DNA from 4 places in the Asticcacaulis sp. W401b genome. Region 4 is predicted to be linked to each of the others. Evidence: predicted binding sites of a transcription regulator. Region 4 holds the regulator's gene; each other region holds the start of a gene.

Region 1 (5,871 bases), on a different contig from region 4:
GGTCTCGGCATCGCTCACCCACCACTCCCCCTTGACCCGTTCGGGGCCATCGGCACAGACGACGCTGTAGCGCTGCCCGCGCCAGGTAAAGGCGCGCGGGGGATGATCGGGCAAGGCCGCGAGCGCCTGCACCGCTTCGGGGCGATAAAGACGCGCCGGGCGTCGATAGCGGGCATTGCGCGGGGAGCCGGTCCCTTGCGCCGAAGGCGCGAGCCGTCTGACCGAGCGCTCCGGGATATCGCTTGCGACCTCCACCGCGCGGTAAAGTCGGCCCTCGCCGTAGCGATTGCTGAGCGTATCCCACAGGTCTTCGACGTCCGGGCGCGCGGGTGCGGCAAAGCGCGTGGCGACCTGGGTGAAGGACAGCGGTTCGACCAGAGGGGCTGATAGAGTCATTTTGTCGATGCCGAAGCCCGGCTCGACGGTTTCGATCTTATCGACCAGCAGTTTCGACAGACGCTTGACGTCGCGCACCGGCTTGGCGGTGCCAACGCTTATGGTCTCGATGCGACTATCGACGCGCACAAAGTGCAGATCGAGCCGTCGTGCCCCAAGCCCCACCTCTTCCAGTTTCAGGCACAGGGATTCAGTCAAACGGCGGGTATATTTCTCAAGCGTGTCAGGTGCCCCGATGGGCTCAAAGAAAGCGCGTTCGACCGAGATCAGTTCGGGGACATGGACGGGCTCAATGGGCTCGGCCAGTCGCCCAAACGCCATATCGACGCGCCGCCACAGGTCGGGACCGTAGCGCAGCGCCAGCGGGGCGCGCGGCTTGGCGGCCAGTTCGCCGATCGTGTCGATGCCGATGAGGCGCAACTCCTCGACCGTCTCGGCCGGCAGGCGAAGCGCCGCGACCGGCAGGGGCAGGATCGCCTCGGTGGACTTACCCGCTGCAATGATCAGAGAGGACTTACCGGCAAAGCGCACCAGGGCGTGGGCGGCACCCCAGCTGTCTGCGACCGTGGCATAGGCGGTGATATGGAGGGCCTCAAGACGACGTAGCATATCGGAGACCAGAGCGGCCTCTCCCCCATAGAGATGGGCCGCGCCCGTGATATCGAGGATCAGACCATCGGGCGGATCAGCGGCCACCACGGGCGAGTAGAGCCGTAACGCCCAGACGGCGAGCTTTTCAAGCGCCTCGGCGTCACGCTCCACCTCAGCGTCACGCACCTCCAGTCCCTCGATCAGAACCTGCGCCTTGGCCACCGCCATGCCGAGTCTAACGCCGCGTTGATGAGCTAACGCATCGACTGCCGTGACGAGGCGTCGGCTGCCGACCTTGCCCTGCAGAACAAGCGCTTGCTCAAGCGGCAGCGCGTCCAGGCCTACAGCCCGGCGCAGACGATCGGTCCCCCAGAATGGCAGATAGAGGCTGAGGTAGCGGGCCATGACACCCTACACCGCCTGTCGCGTGAGAGGATCGACCCAGTCGGCCCAGGCTTCAAGCAGGGCATTACGCTCAGCCGTCAGGACGTCGAGCGGCACGGCCACAGAGGCCGAGCGACGAATGGGCTCGCTGAGGCCTGAAACATGAATGTCGTAGATCGGCTGATGACGGCTGACGCTGCCCCAGCCGCCCACCGTGAGCGTCTTCGTGTAGATGGGACTGACGGCTGAGATGGCCTGAAGACTGATCAGAAGATGGGACAGGTCGAACAGGCCCGGCGATACGCCGTCCCTGAGGTGATAACGCCGCCAGGCGGCCACGAGTTGCGCATGCGCGCGTCTGAGTGCGGCCCTTTCCTCGTCGGTGCCGTCCTCCGACTGGAACCACAGGGTTTGAGGCAGGCCCTGGATATGGACCGGGAAGGCCAGATGCGTGTCTTCATAAAGGCCGTTTGCCCATACCGGCCCGATAGCGACGAGGGGCGCCAGCGCCACCACCTTCCCCGCACAGGTGACAAGTTCACTCATGCGATATCCGCGTAATCGGTCTGATAGAGATCAACCACGTCGAGGATCTGGGGCGCGCGCGGCAATTGCGGCAGGGGCGAGCCATCGGCGTGGTATCTGTAGCCGGCCACATCGTAATAGACACTACCTTTGGGACCGATCTTCTGCACACAGGCCATATAGTCGCGCTCATGGCGGGCGACCGTGAGCAGGACGGCGGCCCCATCGAACAGGGCTAATCGGGTGTGTTCATCCGGTGTCTCAAACAACTGCATAGTTTCCCTCCTCTTAAGATGCGACCCGCAAGGTGTCTGGTCGTTGTGCGTCCGCGGACAGGCGGATACGCCCCTCCCCGTCACAGGCCTCGACCTCGAAATCATGACACTCGCCGCCGCGGGCCCGGATCAGTTCGAGCATCCAGCGCGCGCGTCCGACGCCGCGCACCGGCAAAGGTGCCGAGTTCAGTTCGGTCACGCGCCAGCGGGTAAAGGCGGCCGTGGGGCGGCCAAAGTCTTTGGCATCGACCTGCCGGCGCCAGCGGCGCACGATCAGGGCCAGCGTCCCGGTGCCCTCCGCCGCCATCAGAAGACGTTGCGAGGCGACACGGGAGAGATTGGCGAGTTCGCCCACGACCGCGGTGAGGCCGCCGTGGCGCAGGGCTTCCTCACAAGCCCCCAGCACGGCGGCCTCATCGCCGGCTTCGAAGAAGACGACCTTGTCATCGGTCAGGCCTGAACGGGCGAGCGCCGGGGCAAACAGATCAGGCTGCGTATAGGCCCATAGAACACGCCCCCCAGAGCGCGCCGCAATCCCGGCGGCAAAGGCAATGGCGGCGGCCCCATCTACCGCGCCATTGGCGCCACCAGCGATCTCGTGCAGGGCCCCAAAGGCCAGCCCCCCCTTGGGAATACGGGTGTCGATATCAGGAACGCCGAAGGGGAGAACGACGCGTCTGGGCGCACTGTGACCGCCGATATGGTCGATCCGGTCTCGCAAAGCGCTGAGGACGGCGGGGTTGGCAGCGGGCATGACATCAAGCATCCTTTCTGAACGCCAAAGATTATGTTCGCTTTTTGTTCTTTAATTCGAACAAGAGTCAATAGGCCGAGATCGGCGTCTGCGTGCTGCCAGAAACTGTCAGGGCACCAGATCGGAGCTGAATCGTGAGGAGTCACAACTCCTTAACGGCGGACTCTTAAGAAACAAATCAGGAACAAATTTCTGTGAATTGTCGAAATGCAGCTCCTGAGACGTCGATACAGAATGTTAATGTGTTGATTTTCTCTGAGATGCGAACGGAAACTTGGGCCGACGCACTTATCCCCTGAGTTCCATAGCCACACGCTCAGTTTTAACCATCTGGGCTTTCACCAAGGCCGCGGGCGCAGGTTTGCAGTAGAGGTAGCCCTGTATTAGGCGGCAACCGGCGAGTTCAAGCAATTCAGCCTGCCCCTCCGTCTCCACTCCCTCCGCCGTAATTTCCATAGCGAGGCCGTTTGCGAGGAACATAACGCCCTGAACAAGAACAGATGACTTGGTGCCGGTCACAAGATCATCAATGAGGCTTTTATCGAGCTTGATTTTGTTGAATCCGTATGCCTGAAGATAAGCAATACTGGTGAATCCGGTTCTAAAATCATCAAGTATCATCCGGATAGGCGCAGATGTTGCATAACATCGGGATCGACGCCGTCTTGTGCGAACACAAACCGATCAGGGCTGGACGGGTCTTCTACCGATTCCCGGGCATGTATCGCGTTGGCTTCCGTACGGCCTATTCCACATTATCGTCGAATGCCAGTATTTGCTTCTTTGGATTTTGCGAGCCTTTCTTCACCGATTCAACATGCGTGCTTGCGGTGACGACGGCCAGCGCCAATATCTCCTGGCTCAAGGGGGGATCTTAGAGGTGAGCCGGGAGACAAAGGCTGTGCACCTGAAAAGATACCGTACCATTGGTATCTGATTCGCGGCGAAAGTGCATACCGGCAATGTTAGGGCCTCGGTTCCGCCTAACCGGTGACCCGTCGCTAAGCCTGGGGGCAATTCAACTTCCTTAGGCTTGTCGAGGCGCCATGCTGCAATTGAGAGCGTTTATGCGGCCTTCAAGCGGTTGATGAAGTTTGCCACCTCTGCCTCGAGCGACGCGGCCTGATGGGCCAGAGCGCCGGACAGGCCGCGGAGCTGTTCTGACGCGACGCCTGTCTCTTGCGCCCCGGCCGAGACGACGCCCATCTGCGCACTCACCTCAGTCGTGCCAGATGCGGCGCGCGCCGTATTGGCCGCGATATCCTGCGTCGCCGCGCCCTGCTGATCAACCGATTCGGCGATGGACACAGTGGTTGCGCGGATCATTTCGATGGTCGACACGATGCGCCCGATCGATTCCACGGTAATATGTGTGGCTGACTGAATCTCGTTGACCTTTTCCGCGATCTCGTCTGTGGCCTTCGCCGTCTGCGTGGCCAGCGACTTGACTTCGGTCGCGACAACCGCAAAGCCTTTGCCAGCCTCCCCCGCACGAGCGGCCTCGATCGTCGCGTTGAGTGCCAGCAGGTTGGTCTGAGAGGCAATGGCGCGGATCAATTCGATGACATCGCCAATGCGCGACGCGGCCCCGCTCAGCACGCTTATGTTTTCATTCGTGGTGGCAGCCTCCTCAGCGGCAGAGGCAGCGACGGCGGCCGAACGAGAGACCTGCGCGTTAATTTGACGGATCGATTGCGACAGTTCCTCGGCCCCGGCCGCGGCGGTCTGCACATTGTCGGATGCAGACAAGGCCGCGTCGGTCACTGACCCGGCGACCTCTGTCGTGCGCTTCACGCTCTCACTGAGATTGGCGGCGGCTTGCGCCATGTCGCGCGAAGTGGCGTTGAAGCCCTGGGTCAGGTCCTGCACCCGCTCAATCAGCGTGCTAGCGAGGGTGTCCCGTTCACGGATGCGTCGCAATTCTTCGGCCTTGATACGATCCTGGCGCTCCGATAGCTCGCGGGCCTCGGCTTCAGCCGCGCGCGCGGCGCTCAGGGCGTCGTCGGCTTCAGCAAAAGCGCACTCCAGCGTATAGACCAGCCAGGTGAGGAGTGCGGTCTGGAGAACCAGAATGCCGGCATGCACGGTTACCCGCAACAGGTCCGGCTGGCTTGTCGGAAACACGGCGGCCGGCAAGAGAAAGTTGAGCCCCAAGTGGTGTACGGCCACGAGCCCAGAATAGGCAATCAGAGCGCGGGCGTCGCACCAGCCGGCGATCAGCGCCAAAGCCGCGAAGAAGTACATGTGCATGTCTATCTGGTAAGCGTGCCCATCAAAGACATAGACCATCAGCCCCACCATCGCGGCCAGTGCCATCGATGTAACCATTCGCGTGGTCGGCCCCGTACGGTCACGCCACCACTGCGCTGTGACGAGCCCACAGATCAGCGCGCCCGACAGTAGCGGCGTCATCACTGGGGCACCGGTGCCGAAGGCGACGGGGAGCACACCCAGAAGAACACAGTTAATCCACAGAAAGGCGATCAACGCGCCGCCAAAGCGGGTTCTGAGGGTAAGGAGGGCATCCATAGGCTTAGACCTTCGAAGAGGAGGACGGCAGAGTCCGGCAACCGGCGAGAAAGCGGGGGTTGAAAACAAGAACCGCGCCATTTGCATACAGGCGGCGGATGAAGCCCGGCTCGTAGGAACGGGCCAGCACGATACGACCCGACAACGCGACATCCTCAAACGCCCCGCCGGACTGAGCCACGAGGCGGCTGGTGGCTTGTTGCGAGGTGAAGGGCCAAGCGAGGACGCCGACCGTTTCGCCCTCGAGCGGCATGAGAGCGTTAACCGTCAGTAGCACCAGTCCTAAAGCGAAGCCGCCCGCTACTACACCGATATTCGGACAGTCCTGAGACTTAATTGAGCTTTCTAGGGGTGGCTTACGCATACTTGGCACTCGAAATGGAAAGATTCGTGGTGAACAGATTTCAGATAACGGCG
Region 2 (5,871 bases), on a different contig from region 4:
GGGGCTTGCGAAGCCGCGGCCGCATCGCGCATCAAGGATATTGTTGATATTGAAGGCGTGCGGAAGAACCAGCTGGTTGGCTATGGCCTTGTCGTCGGTCTGAACGGTACGGGCGACACAGTGCGCAACGCCCCCATGCTGAAACAGACCATGGAAAGTATGATGGGACGGCTGGACGTCAATATACGTGACGCCTCGCTGAATACCAAAAATGCCGCCGTGGTCATGGTCACCGCCGAACTGCCGCCCTTTGCCGCGCCCGGTGCGCGCATTGACGTGACGGTCTCAGCTATGGGCGACGCCAAGAGCCTGCTTGGCGGCACCTTGCTGGTGACGCCGCTTCTGGGGGCTGACGGCGAAGCCTATGCGGCGGCGCAAGGCTCGATCCAGACCGGTTCCGTATCTGCTGGTGGAGCATCGGGCTCCTCTGTCACTAAGGGCGTGCCGACCGCCGGGCGCATCGCCTCAGGCGGCATTATCGAACGCGAAACGGGCTTTGACTTCAACGCCATGCCCATTGTGCGCCTGACGCTGAAAAACCCCGATTTCACTACGGCCAAGCGTATCGCCGATACGGTCAACAAGGCCTATCCCGGCACAGCCTTTGCCGACAACCCGACGGTGGTGTCGGTACGCAACCGGCCGGAAATGAACATGATGAGCTTCATTACCGCCATTGAACAAATGCCGGTTACCGTCGATACCCCGGCCAAGGTGGTGATTGATGAGGTCAATGGCGTCATCGTCATCGGCGAAAACGTCCGCGTCTCGCGCGTCGCCATTGCGCAGGGCAATCTGACCATTCGCGTCGATGAGCGCCCCTTCGTCAGTCAGCCAGCCCCCTTCTCGCAGGGCCAGACCACAGCCGTCCCCGACAGCTCGGTGAGTGTCGAAGAGGAAAAGGGGAAACGGCTTTATGAGCTTAAAGAAACCTCCTCGCTCGGCGATCTGGTCAATGGTCTGAATGCGCTTGGCGTCAGCCCGCGCGACATGATCTCCATTCTGCAAACCATCAAGGCCTCCGGCGCGCTGCAAGGCGATATTGAGGTGATGTAATACCTATGAGCCCTTTGGATAAAACTGTCTCGTCCCCCTTGGATGCCAAGCCGTTTTCACTGTCTCCGCAAAAGACCCGCGACCCGAAAAAGGTCGGCGATGACTTTGAAGATATGGTCATTTCCCAGATGCTGAAGCCGATGTTCGAAGGTCTTTCGACCGATGGCATGTTCGGCGGCGGCGAAGGCGAAGAGGCTTTTCGTTCCGTCTATCTCGACGCCCTGGCCGGTCAGGTGGTAAAATCCGGCGGTGTCGGTATTTCCGCTCAGGTTCAGAAACAACTGCTTGCCCTACAGGAGACGAACTCATGAGCATTTCCGCCCGCGACGCCGATGACTACGCCGCGCAGCTTCTGGTGCTCACCGAGCGCCTGACCGAACGCCTGAGCGCTGAAACCGAGGCGCTTGAGGCTCACCGTCCGCTCGATATCCGCGAGTCGGTCGAAGAGACGCGCAGCCTGTCGGCCTTGTATCGTCAGGAAAGCGCCCGCCTCAAGGCCGATCCCTCGCGTCTGACAGGGCTGAGCGCCGCCCACAAACAAAGCCTGCGCAAGGCCACCGAAGGCTTTGTGGCCATATCGGAGCGCCATGCCCGCGCCGTCGAGGCCGCCAAGACCATCTCCGAAGGGCTGATGAAGGCCATAGCCGACTCGCTGAACGAAACGCGTAAACCCAGCCTGACCTATGGCCCCGGCGCCTCAATCAAGGATCGCACGCCTCAGTCGCTGAACTACGGCTTCAAGGCGTAAAATTCAGAAACCGGTGTCATTTTTCCGGTGTGACTTAAGCATGTGTTCACAAGGATACGCTACCAATGGTGGCGATTATCGGGAAATGAACCATATCTGCACCCCTTGTCACGCCCCTTCGACGCGATGTTTCGCATAGAGGCGGCAATACGACATTTGCCTTCGCTCTGTCACTGATGGCTATGGCCGGCTCCGTCGGCGGTGCCATTGACCTGAACAACTACTATTCCGTGAAGGCAAAACTACAGGACGCTATGGACGCGTCGGTATTAGGAGGGCTGCGTCAGGAGACATCCCAGCGGAGCACCGTTGCCACGCGCATCTTCGCCTCAAACCTGCCCGAAGGCCTCAGCGCCACGCCGGGCTACACGACAGACAAAACAACCCTAACCGGAACCGTGGCTTATAATAACCGCACGGGCCTGCTAGGATTGTTTGGTATTTCCAGCCTGACCATCAATGTTACCGCCACAGCCGTGGGCACGGCGGCCAGCCAATCGTCAGGCCCCTGTATTCAGGTGCTTGATCCGTCGGGCAGCCAGGCGCTTCTGGTTAATTCCGGCGCCAAAATAACCGCCCCAAACTGCGAAATTCAGGTGCGTTCAAAGGGCAGTCCGGCTGCCATCTTCAATTCGGGCTCCAGCCTGAACTTCAAGAAGGTGTGCATCGAAGGCAGCAATGTCATTCGTAACTCAACGGCGGTGGATCGCCTGAGCCTGTCGTGCCCCACCGTTGCTGATCAGTGGGCGGCGCTTATCCCGACCGTGGCCAGCACGACGTGCACGGTGTCGAATGGCAACTGTAACACCAGCAGCGTCAGCCTCAGCCCCGGTGTCTATTGCGGCTGGTTCAATTTCAACAATTCCTCGGCTACGGTCAGTTTTGCTCCCGGCCTGTACGTCATCCGCAGCGGCGGCTGGAACGTCAATGGCGGGACGTGGACGGGCAAGGGCGTAACCTTCTATTTCGAGGACACCACGAAAATCCAGTTCAACTCCGGCATTTCCGCCGACCTTACCGCCCCCGACACGGGCACATACAAAAATCTGCTGTTCTTTGAGAGGCCGGGTCTGAGCAATACAGACTTTATTTTCAACAGCGCCGTGGCCAACCATATGGACGGCGTAATCTGGCTGCCCAGTCGCAACGTCACTTTCAATGCGCAATCAAAAATGAGCAGCGACAAGCTGTCGATGGTGATGAACCGGCTGATCCTGAACAATACCACCTGGAACCTTGAACCCGTCACGGGGTCTTCCGGTACCGGTGGAGCTCTGACCAACATACGCCTGTTGAAATAGGTTCACTCCTGCGGGGTGTGTCTTTGTGGGTCTGAGCGACTGCGATTGACCCTTTGCCAGTATTCCGTGTTGCCCGGTTCGCTCTTGTAGCGACGCCGGAACGCATTGTCGTTGATCTGCTTGTCCCAATAGGGCTGATCTCCGGGCTTTACAGGCAAGGGGCGGTTTAACCCCTCGCCGCGCGCCGGACAGTCCGGCGGCAGGACGCTGCCCTCCATCAAGGCCCGGCGACAGGCCTGTGCGTGTCGCAAGGTCGCCCCCAGGGTCTCACGCGACACCGCATCAGCCGCTTCGGGCGGCGGCTCTCCCCTGACCGTCGTCAGGGGCGCGACCTCTGAGGGCGCGGCATTGAAAGTCTCCTGACGATGAGACGCCGATCGCGTCCGGCGCACCGGCCTTTCGGGCCGGGGCCCCTTACGGATGAGCACAGGTGGCACAAAGCCTATCTCGGTAATGACGGGGGACTCGACCGTGGTTTCCTCACGCCGTGACATCATGAACAACAGAGCCAGCACCAGATGCGCCGCGACGACGATCAGCGCCGCCAGCCCCACATGTCGCCATTGAATGATGTGATGCGCCATGCCGCCGCCGTCTCTGTCAGTTGAGCGAAACATTCCGGCCTTTGCGAGGCGGGCCACGGTCACAGTTTTTACAAAAGCGTTCGCAAAACGTTCTTGCGCCCCCTCCGCAAATCGGGCAGTGAACCCGCAAACCTCTGCTGACACTTTTTCGACACCGCCATTATACCTATATGGTGGAATTGCCTCCCCGGATGGATATGCGTAATGGCCGATAGCGGACACGACAAGGATATGCTGATGAGCAGCTCAAACCTGATGCAGGGCTTCATCAAGGTGCGCGGCGCGCGTGAGCATAATCTCAAGGGCGTCGATGTCGATATTCCGCGCGGCAAGCTGGTGGTGCTCACTGGCCTGTCGGGGTCGGGCAAGTCGTCACTCGCCTTCGACACCATCTATGCCGAGGGGCAGCGTCGCTACGTCGAGTCGCTATCGGCCTATGCGCGGCAATTTCTTGAGTTGATGTCGAAGCCGGATGTGGACCTGATCGAAGGCCTGTCGCCAGCCATTTCCATCGAGCAGAAGACCACCTCCAAAAACCCCCGCTCGACCGTCGGCACGGTAACGGAAATCCACGACTATATGCGCCTTCTGTGGGCGCGCACCGGCGTGCCCTATTCGCCCGCCACGGGCCTGCCCATCGAAAGCCAGACCATTTCGCAGATGGTCGATAAGATCATGGCCCTGCCCGAAGGGACGCGCCTGCTCCTGCTGGCCCCCTTCGTGCGCGGGCGCAAGGGCGAGTACAAGAAAGAAATCGCCGACCTTCAGCGTCAGGGCTTCCAGCGTCTGAAGATCGACGGTCAGTACTACGCCATCGAAGACGCCCCCAAGCTCGACAAGAAGTACAAGCACGATATCGACGTGGTGGTGGATCGCGTGGTCGTCAAGGGCGGGCTGATGCAGCGTCTGGCCGACAGTCTGGAAACGGCGCTGCGGCTGGCCGATGGTCTGGCCATCGCCGAATATGCCGACATCGCGGAAGGCGAAACCGAGCCGAAGCGCCTGATCTTTTCAGAAAAATTCGCCTGCCCGGTCTCCGGCTTTACCATTGCCGAGATCGAGCCGCGCCTGTTCTCGTTCAACAACCCCTTCGGCGCCTGCCCGACCTGCGACGGTCTGGGGGTCAAGCTGACCTTTGACCGCTCGCTGATCGTGCCCGATGAGTCGTTGAGCCTCAAGGACGGGGCCATTGCTCCGTGGGCCAAGGGCCCCTCGCCGCTCTACGCGCAGACGCTTGAAGCCCTGTCCGGGCATTACGGCTTCAAGATGGACACCAAATGGCGCGCCCTGACGCCGGAAGCGCAGGACGTGATCCTGCTGGGGTCCGGTTCGGAAAAGATCAAGTTCGTCTATCAGGACGGCTCGCGTCGCTACGACGTGACCAAGCCGTTTGAGGGCGTCATCCCCAATATGGAGCGTCGCTACCGCGAAACCGACTCGTCGTGGGTGCGCGAGGACCTGAGCCGCTATCAGGCCGAAACCCCTTGCGAGGCCTGCGGCGGCAAGCGCCTCAAGCCCGAAGCCCTGGCCGTCAAGGTCAATGCCAGGGACATCGCCGAAATCTCCGGTCTGTCGATCAAGAAGGCGCACGACTGGTTTGCCGATCTGCAAAACCATCTGACGGAAAAGCAGATGGATATTGCGCGGCGCATCCTGAAAGAAATTCTTGACCGCCTGAACTTCCTCAATGCGGTCGGGCTCGACTATCTCAACCTGTCGCGCAATTCCGGCACCCTGTCCGGCGGCGAAAGTCAGCGTATCCGTCTGGCGTCGCAGATCGGTTCCGGCCTGACCGGCGTGCTCTACGTGCTGGATGAGCCCTCGATCGGCCTGCATCAGCGCGACAATGACCGTCTGCTCGACAGCCTGAAAGGCCTGCGCGACCTCGGCAATTCCGTGCTGGTAGTCGAACACGACGAAGACGCCATCCTCACCGCCGACTATGTGATCGACATGGGGCCGGCGGCGGGTGTGCACGGCGGTCAGGTGGTGGCCGAAGGCACACCCGAAGACATCAAGGCCAATGCCAACTCGCTGACCGGGCAATATCTGACCGGTAAACGCGAAATCCCGCTCTACTTCTCGAAGGACACGGACAATGAGCGCCGCCCCATAAACAAGAAGAAGATGCTCAAGGTCATCGGGGCGCGCGGTAACAATCTGAAAAGCGTCACCGGCGAAA
Region 3 (5,871 bases), on a different contig from region 4:
GATGCAGGCGTTTCGATCACAGGCAGTGCGAGTAAAACTGGTCAAACGACCGGGACCGAAGCAAAATCGACCGGGAGAGATGCGGGCCTTGATCAGCGGTTCAATCAATCGCTGAGCGATACCTACCAACGAATATCGACCGATCAGGCCCAAAAGTCCTACTCGGCGTACAAATCCACCGGGAAGGGCGGTCGAGACGTTAATGCGACGACTTGGACCAGTACGCGCTCTATCAGCGATACGGCCGACGCCTATCAAAACGCAGGCAAGCGCCTCAGCGCCGAGCAGTCGAATGTCCAGAACGCGGGCGAGTCGATTTCCTCCGATGAGACGCGCGCCTATTACGACTGGCTGGTGAATACCAAGGGCATCGACAGGATGTCGGCCAGCGAGATCGCAGCCGGTGTTTCTCCGCAGGCTCTCCAGACTGGTCGCGCCTATGGCATGGAATATTTCGACTGGAAGGCTGGTCAGTTGGGCGACAGCAGTCTTAGATCCGATTGGGCAGGTGTTCAGCAGCCCAAGCCCCTCGACAGTTCAGAGGTTGAGCGCGACCTACGTAGGGCAGACGCACTGGATGACAAGGACTATCGAACGGCGGGTGAAATCGGAGCCTCCACTCCGAGCGAACGATCGACCCCAAAAGCTTCCGCAGCACCCGCCAAGAAGTCCCGTTCCAAAGGGGCCGCGAAGAATGTCGAATCTCCAACTGCCGACGCGCCGGCTGGTAACAGCGATCTGTCATGGAGCGGTGTCGCAGGTAATGTCGATCAGATGCTTGGGTCGACTGGCGCAAATGTTCGTGGCGGTCGTTCGGGCGTAGACGGGGAACTAGAGCGGCTGAAGGGTCAGGAAATTGATACGGAAAATTCGATCAAAGATAATGTCGCTGAAACTGGCGGTAAGGTTGCTGGTTTTGTTCTGACAACTGGGCTTCCAGGCTTGGCAACACGTACACTCGCTGCCAACTCAAAAAAGTCGAAACCTAAGTAGGAACCAAAATTGACTTATAATCGGCGATAGGCTGACCAAAATCGATAAGACCCGAAGAAAGCGAGCGCACACACCGGCACAACAATGATCATAGCGTTCATGGTCTTTGCGAAAGCTTCGGGGCTGTCGAACATGCCATCTGCCATGTAGAGAAAGGCGAAGGAACCGAGCAATCCTAGAACGATAGCCATGATTAAGTAGGAGGTCTTGTGATCCTTGTACGTGTGCGTCAGATGCTCGTTCGCAAATTTCTCTAAGTTCGACTGAGCTTCGGGCGTCAAATTTAGCCCGCCCGTCGAGCGATTGGCCGCGAGATCGTTCAACATTTTCACTGCTTCTGGAGTGAGCTTCGGTTCGTTTGAATCAGACATTTTGCCCCCGCACGGTTCTTGCCTTGTTCCTCGATATAACCGGGCTGCCACTGCTATTCAAGCGCGAGTTTAGTAAAATTTCCCCCTTGATCCCGCACCTGCGAACGTGTTTTATCAAACCAATCAAGCGCCGATTGATTTTGTTTCACAATTGCCGCTTTTCTGTGAATATCTAGTGGGTTGCTACTATGTGGGATGCAATATTGAGGGGATGGGAATGGACTGGCTTGAACTCGTTTCAAATGAAGACCTAAAACCCAAGGTCGAGGTTACAGGCCTTGTTGATAGGTTGGTTATTCGCTTTGGGAAATCGGTCTCTGATAGGCTCAAATGGCGCGTCGCGTCCGCCCGAGTACAATACGCTGACGCAGCAGGGCGCTCGCTCATTCGTGTCCTTCCAGACGCCGGGGCCGATTGGCAACTGACGTCGGCTGGGAAGGGCGGCGGCTTGGTGGTCGAAGCCGTTCAACTGGCTCCAGATACCGTATTTGAGGCAGTTCAATGCGTCTGTGATATCTGCGAAGATGGCAGCGCAGTCATCACCTTGCCCATTGGCTATCGGGTTGCCAAGGGTGAAATGATCAAGAAGCGCCGAAAGTAATAATTTACCGACCGGACGGAAACGTTGTTTCTCTCGAAATAACACTCCTTATGGGCGAAAGCTTTTGCGAACTAAGTTGGTAGCGTTCACACGATGCGGATCGCAACCATAGCGATAAAGTAAGGCGCGTTCTCGCCAACGACTTTGAGACACTTTGATGATTGATCGCATAGATGTTGCTAAACTATCTAAGTATCAGGTTTTTATTCATAATGATTTGAAGATAGTCGAGATTAAGTATCCCAGTCTCAATCCGAACATCAATCTTCCGCAGGTGATCTTAGAAGCCTTTCAGGGTCTCACGGAACCTTGGACTTTTGACCTTATTGCCGACATGTCAGAGTTCGACGGCTTTGTGCCTTGGGATCAGCTTGAGAAATTTGCAGACACATGGTCCGAGGCCGTTCAACGAAAAGACGATGGGAGGGGTGTCGCCATCGTCTCGGTCAATCCTTTAATATTCGAGCGGATGGATGGATATCTGGAACTTTGGCCCGGGCGCGAATTTAAGATCGTCAGCACGGCGACCGAAGCCCGAAAATGGTTGCTGGGGCGTCCCGGTGAGGCAGCCGATTAAGGTGACTTGAGCAACTCGTATCCACGCCTTTGCTTCTGACGCAATATGGCACCAATCATTTCGTCAGCCTGCACCTCATCGGTGAACCAAAATTCTTTAGACTGCCCGGCAGTGCCGATCCGGCCCCAATGGCGGACGACCGCTACATCACCAAATAGGCCAGGCTGAACGGACACCTCGTAAGATCGAGCCATGTTGCGAGCCTGATCAATACGTCGCAGGTGCTGTACGGTCACGCCGAAATCCTCTGTAGAGTCAATATGGTAGCTTACCACGGGTGAAAATCCGGGCCAAGAACAAAACGAGACTCACATACTGTTGGAGTCCTTCTGGAAAACTCCGCCGAACTCCACCTGCGCCAGCTCAGGCTGCCATACCTATCGATAATTCACACATTTCTCAATGCAACTGACTACCGGTAGCCGGCCAACTAATTCCTTACGACTCCAGAGAAATATGTCAGTAGGGCCAATGCTGACAAATTTTGTCAGCTAAGCTGGCTGACGAACACCCCCTTGACAGCCTGCAGTATTTGGGAACAAAAAGAGAACATATTTCGCGCCATCCAGAAAGGATTGAGCATGTCATGTCCCTCGATAACCGCGCCCAGTTCCGAGCCTTACGCGCCCGCTTCGGCGGCGGACACGTCCATGACCGCTCCATCCTCCCGTTCGGAAACGACGAGATCGACCGAAAACTACCTGGCGGTGGACTGGTGCGCGGCGCCTTGCATGAGGTGGCCGGTGGCGCCCATGGCGCTGTCGACGGGGCTGCCGCCGCAGCTTTTGCAGCGGGCGTAGCCGCGCGGACGGGGGGCATGGTCTTGTGGTGTCATACGCAGCCCGATCTGTTTGCGCCCGCGCTCGCGCAATGCGGCCTGACGCCGGATCGCGTCGTCTTCTTCGAGTCGCACGACGAGAAGTCGATACTGGCCTGTTTCGAGGAAGCCTTGCGGCACGGGGGCTTGAGCGCCGTCGTCGCCGAGATCGGGCCTCTGAGCCTGAAGGTGTCCCAGCGGCTTCAATTCGCCGCCGAGACATCGGGCACGATGGGCATGGCGCTGCGACGATGGCGACGTCAGACGGACGCGCGGGATTTTGGGACACCGACCGCCGCCTCGACGCGGTGGCGGGTGACCGAGATCGAAGCTGATCCGTTGCCGGTAAGGGGCGTCGGCCGGGCGAAATGGTTGTTGGAATTAATGAGGGTGCGCGGAGGTGAATGCGCAGACTTCGAAGTAGAGGCGTTCGATGCACAGGGTCATCTCGGTATACCTGCCCACATGGCCGACGGATCGGTTACGACGGTTGCCGGATGGGGTCGCGCCGCCTCGTGATGTACCTCTGGTCCTCAAAGGCTCGGATGGCCGCCGTCGCGTGGTGACGGCCGTCGATGACTTCGCCCATTCTCTGGGTATTCGTGTCGGCATGCCGGTGGCCAAGGCGCAGGCACTGGTCAATGATCTGCATCTGGTCGACGCCGATCCCCACGCTGATCTGGCGGAACTGGAAGCCCTGGCGCTTTGGGGGCTGCGTCGATACTCGCCACTGGTTATGGTCGATACCCCTGATGGGCTGGTGCTCGACGTGACCGGGGCAACGCACCTCCATGGCGGCGAACAGGATCTGCTTCAGGATATAGTTGGCCAACTCTCAGAACGTGGGGTGACAGCCAAGGTCGCCCTGTCGGAGACCTGGGGCGCGTCCTATGCGCTGGCTCGATATCTGCCCGCGCCAATCACCTTGATCGCACCCGGCAAGACCAACGAAACCTTGCTGCGATTGCCGGTCGAGGCGCTGCGGCTGCAGGCAGCAACGCTCGACGATTTGCGCGTGCTGGGTTTCGACACGATCGGCGAACTGGCCTCGCAACCGCGCGCGCCTTTGACGCTTCGGTTCGGCCCGCACCTCTTTCGACGCATCGACATGGCCTTTGGTCGGCTGGCCCAGCCAATCACCCCCGCCGAACCACCCGAAATGATCCTGGTGCGTCGGGCCTTCTTCGAGCCCATCGGTGCGCCGGAGACCATCGCCAAATATACCCGTCAGCTTGTGGAGGCATTGTGCGAGCGGCTGGAGGAAGCCGGGGAAGGCGGCTTGCAGGTCGACCTGCGCTGTACCCGCGTTGACAACAAGGTCGAGGCCGTCCAGGTCCGCATGGCCAAGCCGGTTCGGGACGTCGTCCGCCTCTCGAAGCTCCTATGCGACAAGATCGAAAAGATCGATCCCGGCTTTGGGATCGAGCGCATGGTTCTGGCGGCGACCCACACGGGTTTGCTCTCGCCGCAACAAATCCACGCCGCCTATGGTGAGCCAGCGCCCGCCGATGTCGAAGACCTTTGGGACACGCTGTATAACCGCTTCGGAGAAACCAGCCGCCTCTACCGAACCGCCCCATCGGCCAGCGACATTCCCGAACGCGCCGTGCGGCGGCTACCCACCCATTCCAGCGACATGGGTTCCCCGCGCAATGCCAGGTTCCGACGACCCTTCCGGCTGCTGCGCCCGCCCGAACCGATGCAGACTATGGCCTTATTACCGGACCATCCGCCCGTCTCTTTCCAATGGCGCGGCAGCCGTTATCGCGTGACCGCCGCCGATGGCCCTGAGCGCGTCAGGGGCGAATGGTGGCAGACGGAGAAGGAGGCCGGGAAGGTCCGGGATTATTACATTTTACAGGTCGATGGCGGCGAGCGCTTCTGGGTCTTCCGGACCGGCGATGGTCAGAATGAGAATACCGGGTCATTGCGCTGGTACATGCACGGGAAGTTTGCGTGATGTCTGCCGGCAGCGCAGTTCCCTATATCGAGCTGCAATGCGCTTCGCACTATTCCTTCCTGCGGGGCGTGTCGTCGTGCGACGAACTGTTCGAGCAAGCCAAAGCGTTGGGCATGGACGCTCTGGCCATTACTGACCACAACAGTCTGTCGGGCGTTGTGCGCGCCTTGGTCGCGTCGCGGGCCACAGGGGTGCGGTTGATTACTGGTTGCCGACTGGACTTGGCCGATGGCTGTTCGCTCCTCGTCTATCCGACCGATCGGGCCTCCTATGGACGACTGAGCCGGATGCTGACCACGGGCAATAGCCGGGCCGGCAAGGGCAAGTGCCTGATCGACTGGCGCGACGTCGAGGATGTCGCGGAGGGGCTAATTGCCATCTTCCTGCCGGACGAACCCGACGACCAGTGCGGCCTGCACCTGAAGCGCTTCAAATCCCTCTTCGCCGAGCGTGCCTATGTGGCGTTGACCCTGCGCCGTCGGCAGGGCGACTACACCCGGCTGCTGGCGCTATCCAATATGGCCGCCCGTTGCCGGGTGCCGACCGTCGTGA
Region 4 (5,871 bases):
CTGTCGCCCGGACCATGTGCGCCGGATCAGGCGGGCATCTGCCTGCCGCTGCTGCGCGCTGCGCCCGAAGACTTGCCGATCTTTGGCGTCTGTCTGGGGCATCAGTCGATCGGTCAGGCCTATGGTGGCGACGTCATCCGCGCCAAGACGCTGATGCATGGCAAGACCAGCCAGATCCATCACAAAGACATCGGCCTGTTCAAGGACCTGCCCAATCCGTTCACGGCGACGCGCTATCACTCGCTGGCCATCAAGCGCGAAACCCTGCCGGACGACCTGATCGTCACCGCCTGGACCGAAGACGGCGAAATCATGGGCGTTCAGCACCGCACTCGCCCCATCCACGGCGTGCAGTTCCATCCGGAATCCATCGCCACCGAAGGCGGTCATCAGATTCTGGCCAACTTCCTGCGACTGGCCGGTATCGAGAGCCACAACCTCTATGTCTGACGCCTTTAAACCCTTGCTGGCCAAGCTGGCGGACGGTCAAACCCTGTCTGACGCCGACGCTGAAATCTTCTTTTCCGCCTGCCTGCGCGGCGAACCGACCCCGGCTCAGGTGGCCGCCGCCGTGACCGCCATCCGCCTGCGCGGCGAAACTGTCGGCGAAATCGCTGCGTGCGCCCGCGCCATGCGGGCGGCGGCCAAAACGCTCGACCATCCCTATGATACGGTGGATGTCTGCGGCACCGGCGGCGATGGGCTGCACACGCTCAACATATCCACAGCCGTGGGCTTCGTAGCCGCCGGCGGTGGCCTGAAGGTCGCCAAGCACGGTAACCGTGCCATCACCTCAAAATCCGGCACGGCCGATGTATTGGCGGCACTGGGCGTCAATATCGACGCCACGCCGGAGCAGCAGCGCAAGGCGCTGGACGAAGCCGGTATCTGCTTCCTGTTCGCCGTAGCGCATCATGGGGCGATGAAACACGTCTCCCCAATCCGTCAGCAGCTCGGTTTCCGCACTATTTTCAACCTGTTGGGCCCCCTCACCAATCCTGCCGGCGCGCGCCGTCAGGTGGTGGGCGTACCCTCCCCGCGCTTTATCGAGCCGATTGGCAAGGCCTTGGGTCAGCTTGAGGCCGTTCACGCCTGGGTCGTGCACGGCTCCGGTCTCGACGAACTGACCACCACGGGCGAAACCGAGGTGGCGGAATGGAAGGACGGCAAGTTGCGCCTGTTCACCATCACCCCCGAAGCCGTGGGCCTGCCGCGTGCGGCGCTGGCTGACATCACGGGCGGTGCACCCGAGCACAATGCCACGGCCTTACGTCGGTTGCTGGAGGGCGAAAAAGGCCCCTATCGCGATATCGTCATGCTCAATGCCGCAGCGGCCTTCCTGGTCGGTGGGGCGGTTGAGACCCTGCGCGAAGGGCTGGATCACGCCGCCGCCAGCCTCGATAACGGCAAGGCCCTGGCCGCGCTTGACCAACTCGTCACCCTCACGAACAGCTAAATCATGTCCGATATTCTGGAAAAGATTGCCACCTACAAGCGCACGGAAGTCGCCGAACGCAAGCCTGCGGCGTCTCTGGCGACTCTGGAGGCACGCATCAAGGACGTCAGCGCACCGCGCGGCTTTCAACGCGCGCTGGTGGCCCACAAACAGCCGCGCAGTCTGTCGTTGATCGCCGAGGTCAAAAAGGCCAGTCCCTCCAAAGGTCTGATTCGTGAGGATTTCGAACCGGCTAAATTGGCGGCGGCCTATCAGGCCGGCGGAGCGTCTTGTCTGTCGATCCTGACCGATGCGCCCAGCTTTATGGGGCACGAATCGCACTTTGTGGCAGCCCGCAACGCCGTCACCCTGCCCTGCATCCGCAAAGAATTTCTTGTCGATGTGTGGCAGGTCGCCGAGTCACGCAGCCTTGGGGCCGACGCCATTCTGGTGATTATGGCCATGATCGACGACGCCGTCGCTGCCGATCTGATCGCGGCGGCCCATGCCTATGGCATGGACGCCCTGGTCGAAGTACACGACGCGCCTGAGATGGAGCGCGCGCTTAAGCTCGCCTCTCCGCTGATCGGTATAAACAACCGAAACTTAAGAACTTTTGACGTCGATCTGAAAACAACCGAAGACCTGTCGGCGATGGTCGGACCGCAGCACGTTCTGGTCGCCGAAAGCGGTATCTTCACGCCGCAGGACGTGGCGCGGCTCGAAAAAACCGGGGCCACGGCCATGCTGGTCGGCGAAAGCCTGATGCGGCAGGGCGACGTCACTCAGGCGGCGAAGAATCTGCTCACGCCCGCTTGACAAGACTCAAGAACGCATACAGAACACTTTGCACAAGTTCATGACTTGTTCACCATTCATGCGCTAAATATTGCCATGTCCGGGGACAAACTTTTGCAGCGGGTGGACCTATGCTGACGACCAAACAACGCGAACTTCTGATGTTCATTCATGAACGCATCAAGGAGACGGGGGTATCTCCGTCCTTTGATGAGATGAAGGAGGCGCTGGATCTGGCGTCGAAGTCGGGGATCCACCGGCTGATTACCGCTCTTGAAGAACGCGGCTTCATCCGCCGCCTTGCGCACCGGGCCCGCGCCCTTGAGGTGATCAAGCTGCCGGATCAGGCCACGACCGCCGCCCCGCCGCGTGGTCGTCAGGCATTTGTGCCGCAGGTGGTCGAAGGCACCCGCCCCGCCGCCCCGGCCCCGGCGTCCAAACCCGCCAATGACGAAGGCCGCGAACTGCCGCTGCTGGGCAAGATCGCCGCCGGTGTACCCATTGAGGCGCTGGGGGCCGAACGCGACCGTATCCGCGTGCCGGAAATCTTCGTCGGTTCGGGCGAGCACTATCTGCTGGAAATCGAAGGCGATTCGATGATCAATGCCGGTATTCTCGACGGCGATTATGTGATTATCAAGAAGTCGGACTCGGCGCAGTCGGGCGAAATCGTCGTGGCACTGGTCGATGGCGATACGGCTACGCTGAAGCGCCTGCGCAAGAAGGGCGCGTCTATTGCCCTTGAGGCGGCCAATCCGGCCTACAAGACGCGCATCTACAATGCCGACGAAGTGGCCGTTCAGGGCAAGCTGGTCGGTCTGATGCGCCGGTATCATTAAATCGCGTCTTGTTTGGCGACGGCTGCACCCCATATCGCTCTCGTGGAGGATGATATGGGGTTTTCTGTTCTTTATGCGATACTCATGGCCTATGGCGTTGCCTTTTTATTTCCGGAAACCAGGATAGGTCGCAGCCTTAAAGGCCTTCTGATCGACCGTCTGGCGAAGGGACTGAACACGCTTACATGGTCGAAAATGGTGTTTGCCGCGGCGTTCGTCGCCACGGTGGTCTCGTTCGCCCCGGCGTTTCCGGCTGAGGTGGTGTTCCTGGTCGCCGCAGATACCGCCGTCTATGCCGAAATTGCGGCCATTCTCATGCTGAGCCAGGTTTTATGCCATATCAGAGACTTTTCGCACCGGGTTAGACATTGGACAAACCATAGGATCGTTCAGCCTCTGCGTCTGGCTATAAAAGGAGCCCGTCAACACAGGTCCAGACCGTCACGCAAGGCGGGATCGGATAAGACAGATGCGGAAGACCGAACGGCGGGCTTAATGTACCCATGGCCGCTGACCTCTCAAAGGTTTGGCGGCTTTAATGTGCCAGCTTTTCGAACCTGATCGCGTCAGTTCCATGGCTCCCAACCGCTCGAAGTCTGAGGCGGTAATGCGATTGACCCCGGCACAGTTGGCGGGCCATTCGGCCACCTGAGATCGCAGGACGATCAGATCAGCGGATTGGCACAGGGCCTCTATCTGTTCAGACTTGGGGGCTTTGCGGCCGAAAGCGAAACCGACGCGGTAAGGTGCGGTGGCCGTGGGCAGGCAGACATAGCTTTTGCACACATAGTCCTGCGGGCCCTTCTGAGGAGCATCGTTCAGCGCATAGTGTTTCAACCAGAGTTGATAGCCGTACTGGCGCACAGTGGGACGCAGACTATAGGCCGTGCCATCAACGCGAAGCGCCGCATTGCTACCTTCGGCCTCCAGCCAGATATCCGGTACTGTCTCACGCGGCCAATAGATAACGGCGAGCGCCGCCAGCAGGCCGACCCAGCGCACCTGACCGCGGATCAGGCACATCCACAGAACACCCGCCGTGGACAAGGCCAGCGCCAGATTGGGCGGGGCCGCCACTGTCAACACCGCGCCGGGCAAATCGGCGACAAAACCCGCAATGGCCGCGATCACAGACAGCCCCTGCTGCGCCACCCACAGGATAGGGGCCCCGAAAGGCGTGCCACTCATCACCGTGCCCAGCGCCAGCGCCGGCATGACGATAAAGCCGGTGATCGGCGCTTCCAGCAGGTTACTGATCAGGCCATACATCTGGGCGCGGCTGAAATAGAAGACGCCGAACGGTGTGGTGGCCAGCCCGGCCACCGTCGAAGCCAGCACCGAGACCTTCAGTCCGTGCCACAGGCCCTGCCAACCCTGCACCCACCATGGCACGTCCAGCTCGCGGACAGGATTGCGCGACACTTCGGCCAGCGCCAAAAGCGCCGCCGTGGCGCAAAACGACATCTGAAACCCCGGTTCCAGTACGGCTTCGGGCATGAGCAGCAACACGATGAGGGCGGCTATGGCCAGAGCGCGCAAACTCAATGCCCGACGGTCAAACACAATGGCCCCAAAGGCTACCCACGCGACCACGGCGGCGCGGATCGCCGGGGCCGGGGCGCCCGAAAGGGCCAGATAAAGCGCCACGGCGACCATCCCCAATCCGGCGGCCCATTTCTTGATCGGGTATCTCAGCGCGATCGGTGGGCTCAGGGCCAGCGCGCCCCGGCAGGCGAAGAAGGCAAAGCCGCCGACAATCGCCATATGCAGACCAGAAATGGACAGAATATGCGCCAGCCCCGAATCGCGCATGTCTCCAACCAGTTCAGGGGCCAGAAAGGCCTGATGCCCGGTCACCATGGCGGCGGCAAATCCGCCCATGCGCGTATCCGGAATCTGCGCCATCAGACGCTGCGTCACCTCCCAGCGCAGATGATTGAGCACTACGATCCTTTGCAGCCGTGCCGGTAGCGGGGGGGTGTCGATGGTTCGAATGCGGCCGGGCGCAAACCCCACGGCCCCCACCGCATCGAACCACGCCGTGCGTGCATAGTCGTATCCGCCTGGAATACTCGGCCCCGCCGGTGGGTGGAGGATGGCAAAGACAGAGATGGCCTGACCGGGGGCCAGATCCGGCGGCAGGGTGCGCAGGCTGAGGCGCACGCGGATAGGCGTTTGTTCCGGCGCGACACCCGACAGTCTCAGCGGCGCCAGCAAAAGTTTGGGTTCCGAACTGTCGGTGCCAACTATATCCATAATCACCGCATCGAGATGGAATTGCGTCTGCTGGGACACCAGCACCGGAGCCGCTACGCGCTCGGTGCGCAGTTTGCATAAGCTCACCCCCAGCGTGAACATCACAATGAACAGAAGGCCGTAGCGAACGACAACCGGCCATTGCCGCCAGACAGACAGGGCATAGATACCCCCCGCGACACCCATGACAGGTAAAATCCACAACCAGGGCGGCTCAAAACGCAGGCTCAAATAAACGGCGCATCCCGCGCCCACAGCCACAGGCAGCCAAAGCACCAGACGACCGGCCTGCTGAGCAAGCGATTGCCGCAGAGACTGCGCCCAATCAATGGCCCGGATGTGCGAAAGCCAGACGCTAAGCCGCTGCAATCCCCCTACCCCCGTCACCTCTGCTGAGCACATCCCTGACTTACAAAACATGCCCTTGCGCGGGAAGCAATAGAGGCGCGAAGCTCGCCTCCGCTTATGAAAATACTTTTTACCAGCGATAAAATGCTGCGCAGGGAAGAGACACTACGGCTAAAATCGCATGGTGTCAGGGTT

The links. The regulator LexA, encoded in region 4, represses DNA repair genes until DNA is damaged. The targets are predictions, from matches to a motif close to ATGTTCNCNANNTGTTCT.
Region 1: ACK8OE_RS04850 (ImuA family protein) is a predicted target of LexA. The motif match lies at 2,959-2,976, and genes of this name have one in related genera.
Region 2: uvrA (excinuclease ABC subunit UvrA) is a predicted target of LexA. The motif match lies at 3,766-3,783, and genes of this name have one in related genera.
Region 3: ACK8OE_RS18260 (ImuA family protein) is a predicted target of LexA. The motif match lies at 3,078-3,095, and genes of this name have one in related genera.

Annotation. Positions count from the first base shown of each region.
Region 1 covers NZ_JBKFEE010000002.1:34,083-39,953, forward strand. The annotation lists gene ACK8OE_RS04835 (Y-family DNA polymerase) at 1-1,392, opposite strand, end outside; gene ACK8OE_RS04840 (hypothetical protein) at 1,399-1,917, opposite strand; gene ACK8OE_RS04845 (hypothetical protein) at 1,914-2,171, opposite strand; gene ACK8OE_RS04850 (ImuA family protein) at 2,185-2,925, opposite strand; gene ACK8OE_RS04855 (EAL domain-containing protein) at 3,214-3,546, opposite strand; gene ACK8OE_RS04860 (methyl-accepting chemotaxis protein) at 3,991-5,454, opposite strand; gene ACK8OE_RS04865 (hypothetical protein) at 5,459-5,818, opposite strand.
Region 2 covers NZ_JBKFEE010000003.1:412,297-418,167, reverse strand. The annotation lists gene ACK8OE_RS09585 (flagellar basal body P-ring protein FlgI) at 1-1,056, shown strand, start outside; gene ACK8OE_RS09580 (rod-binding protein) at 1,062-1,367, shown strand; gene ACK8OE_RS09575 (flagellar basal-body protein FlbY) at 1,364-1,804, shown strand; gene ACK8OE_RS09570 (TadE/TadG family type IV pilus assembly protein) at 1,897-3,105, shown strand; gene ACK8OE_RS09565 (hypothetical protein) at 3,108-3,689, opposite strand; gene uvrA (excinuclease ABC subunit UvrA) at 3,945-5,871, shown strand, end outside.
Region 3 covers NZ_JBKFEE010000016.1:23,715-29,585, reverse strand. The annotation lists gene ACK8OE_RS18285 (conjugal transfer protein TraG N-terminal domain-containing protein) at 1-993, shown strand, start outside; gene ACK8OE_RS18280 (hypothetical protein) at 1,008-1,364, opposite strand; gene ACK8OE_RS18275 (hypothetical protein) at 1,471-1,965, shown strand; gene ACK8OE_RS18270 (hypothetical protein) at 2,123-2,542, shown strand; gene ACK8OE_RS18265 (WGR domain-containing protein) at 2,539-2,778, opposite strand; gene ACK8OE_RS18260 (ImuA family protein) at 3,129-3,878, shown strand; gene ACK8OE_RS18255 (Y-family DNA polymerase) at 3,850-5,319, shown strand; gene ACK8OE_RS18250 (error-prone DNA polymerase) at 5,319-5,871, shown strand, end outside.
Region 4 covers NZ_JBKFEE010000004.1:208,754-214,624, forward strand. The annotation lists gene ACK8OE_RS10770 (anthranilate synthase component II) at 1-450, shown strand, start outside; gene trpD (anthranilate phosphoribosyltransferase) at 443-1,456, shown strand; gene trpC (indole-3-glycerol phosphate synthase TrpC) at 1,460-2,254, shown strand; gene lexA (transcriptional repressor LexA) at 2,365-3,072, shown strand; gene ACK8OE_RS10790 (hypothetical protein) at 3,127-3,633, shown strand; gene ACK8OE_RS10795 (ComEC/Rec2 family competence protein) at 3,565-5,697, opposite strand.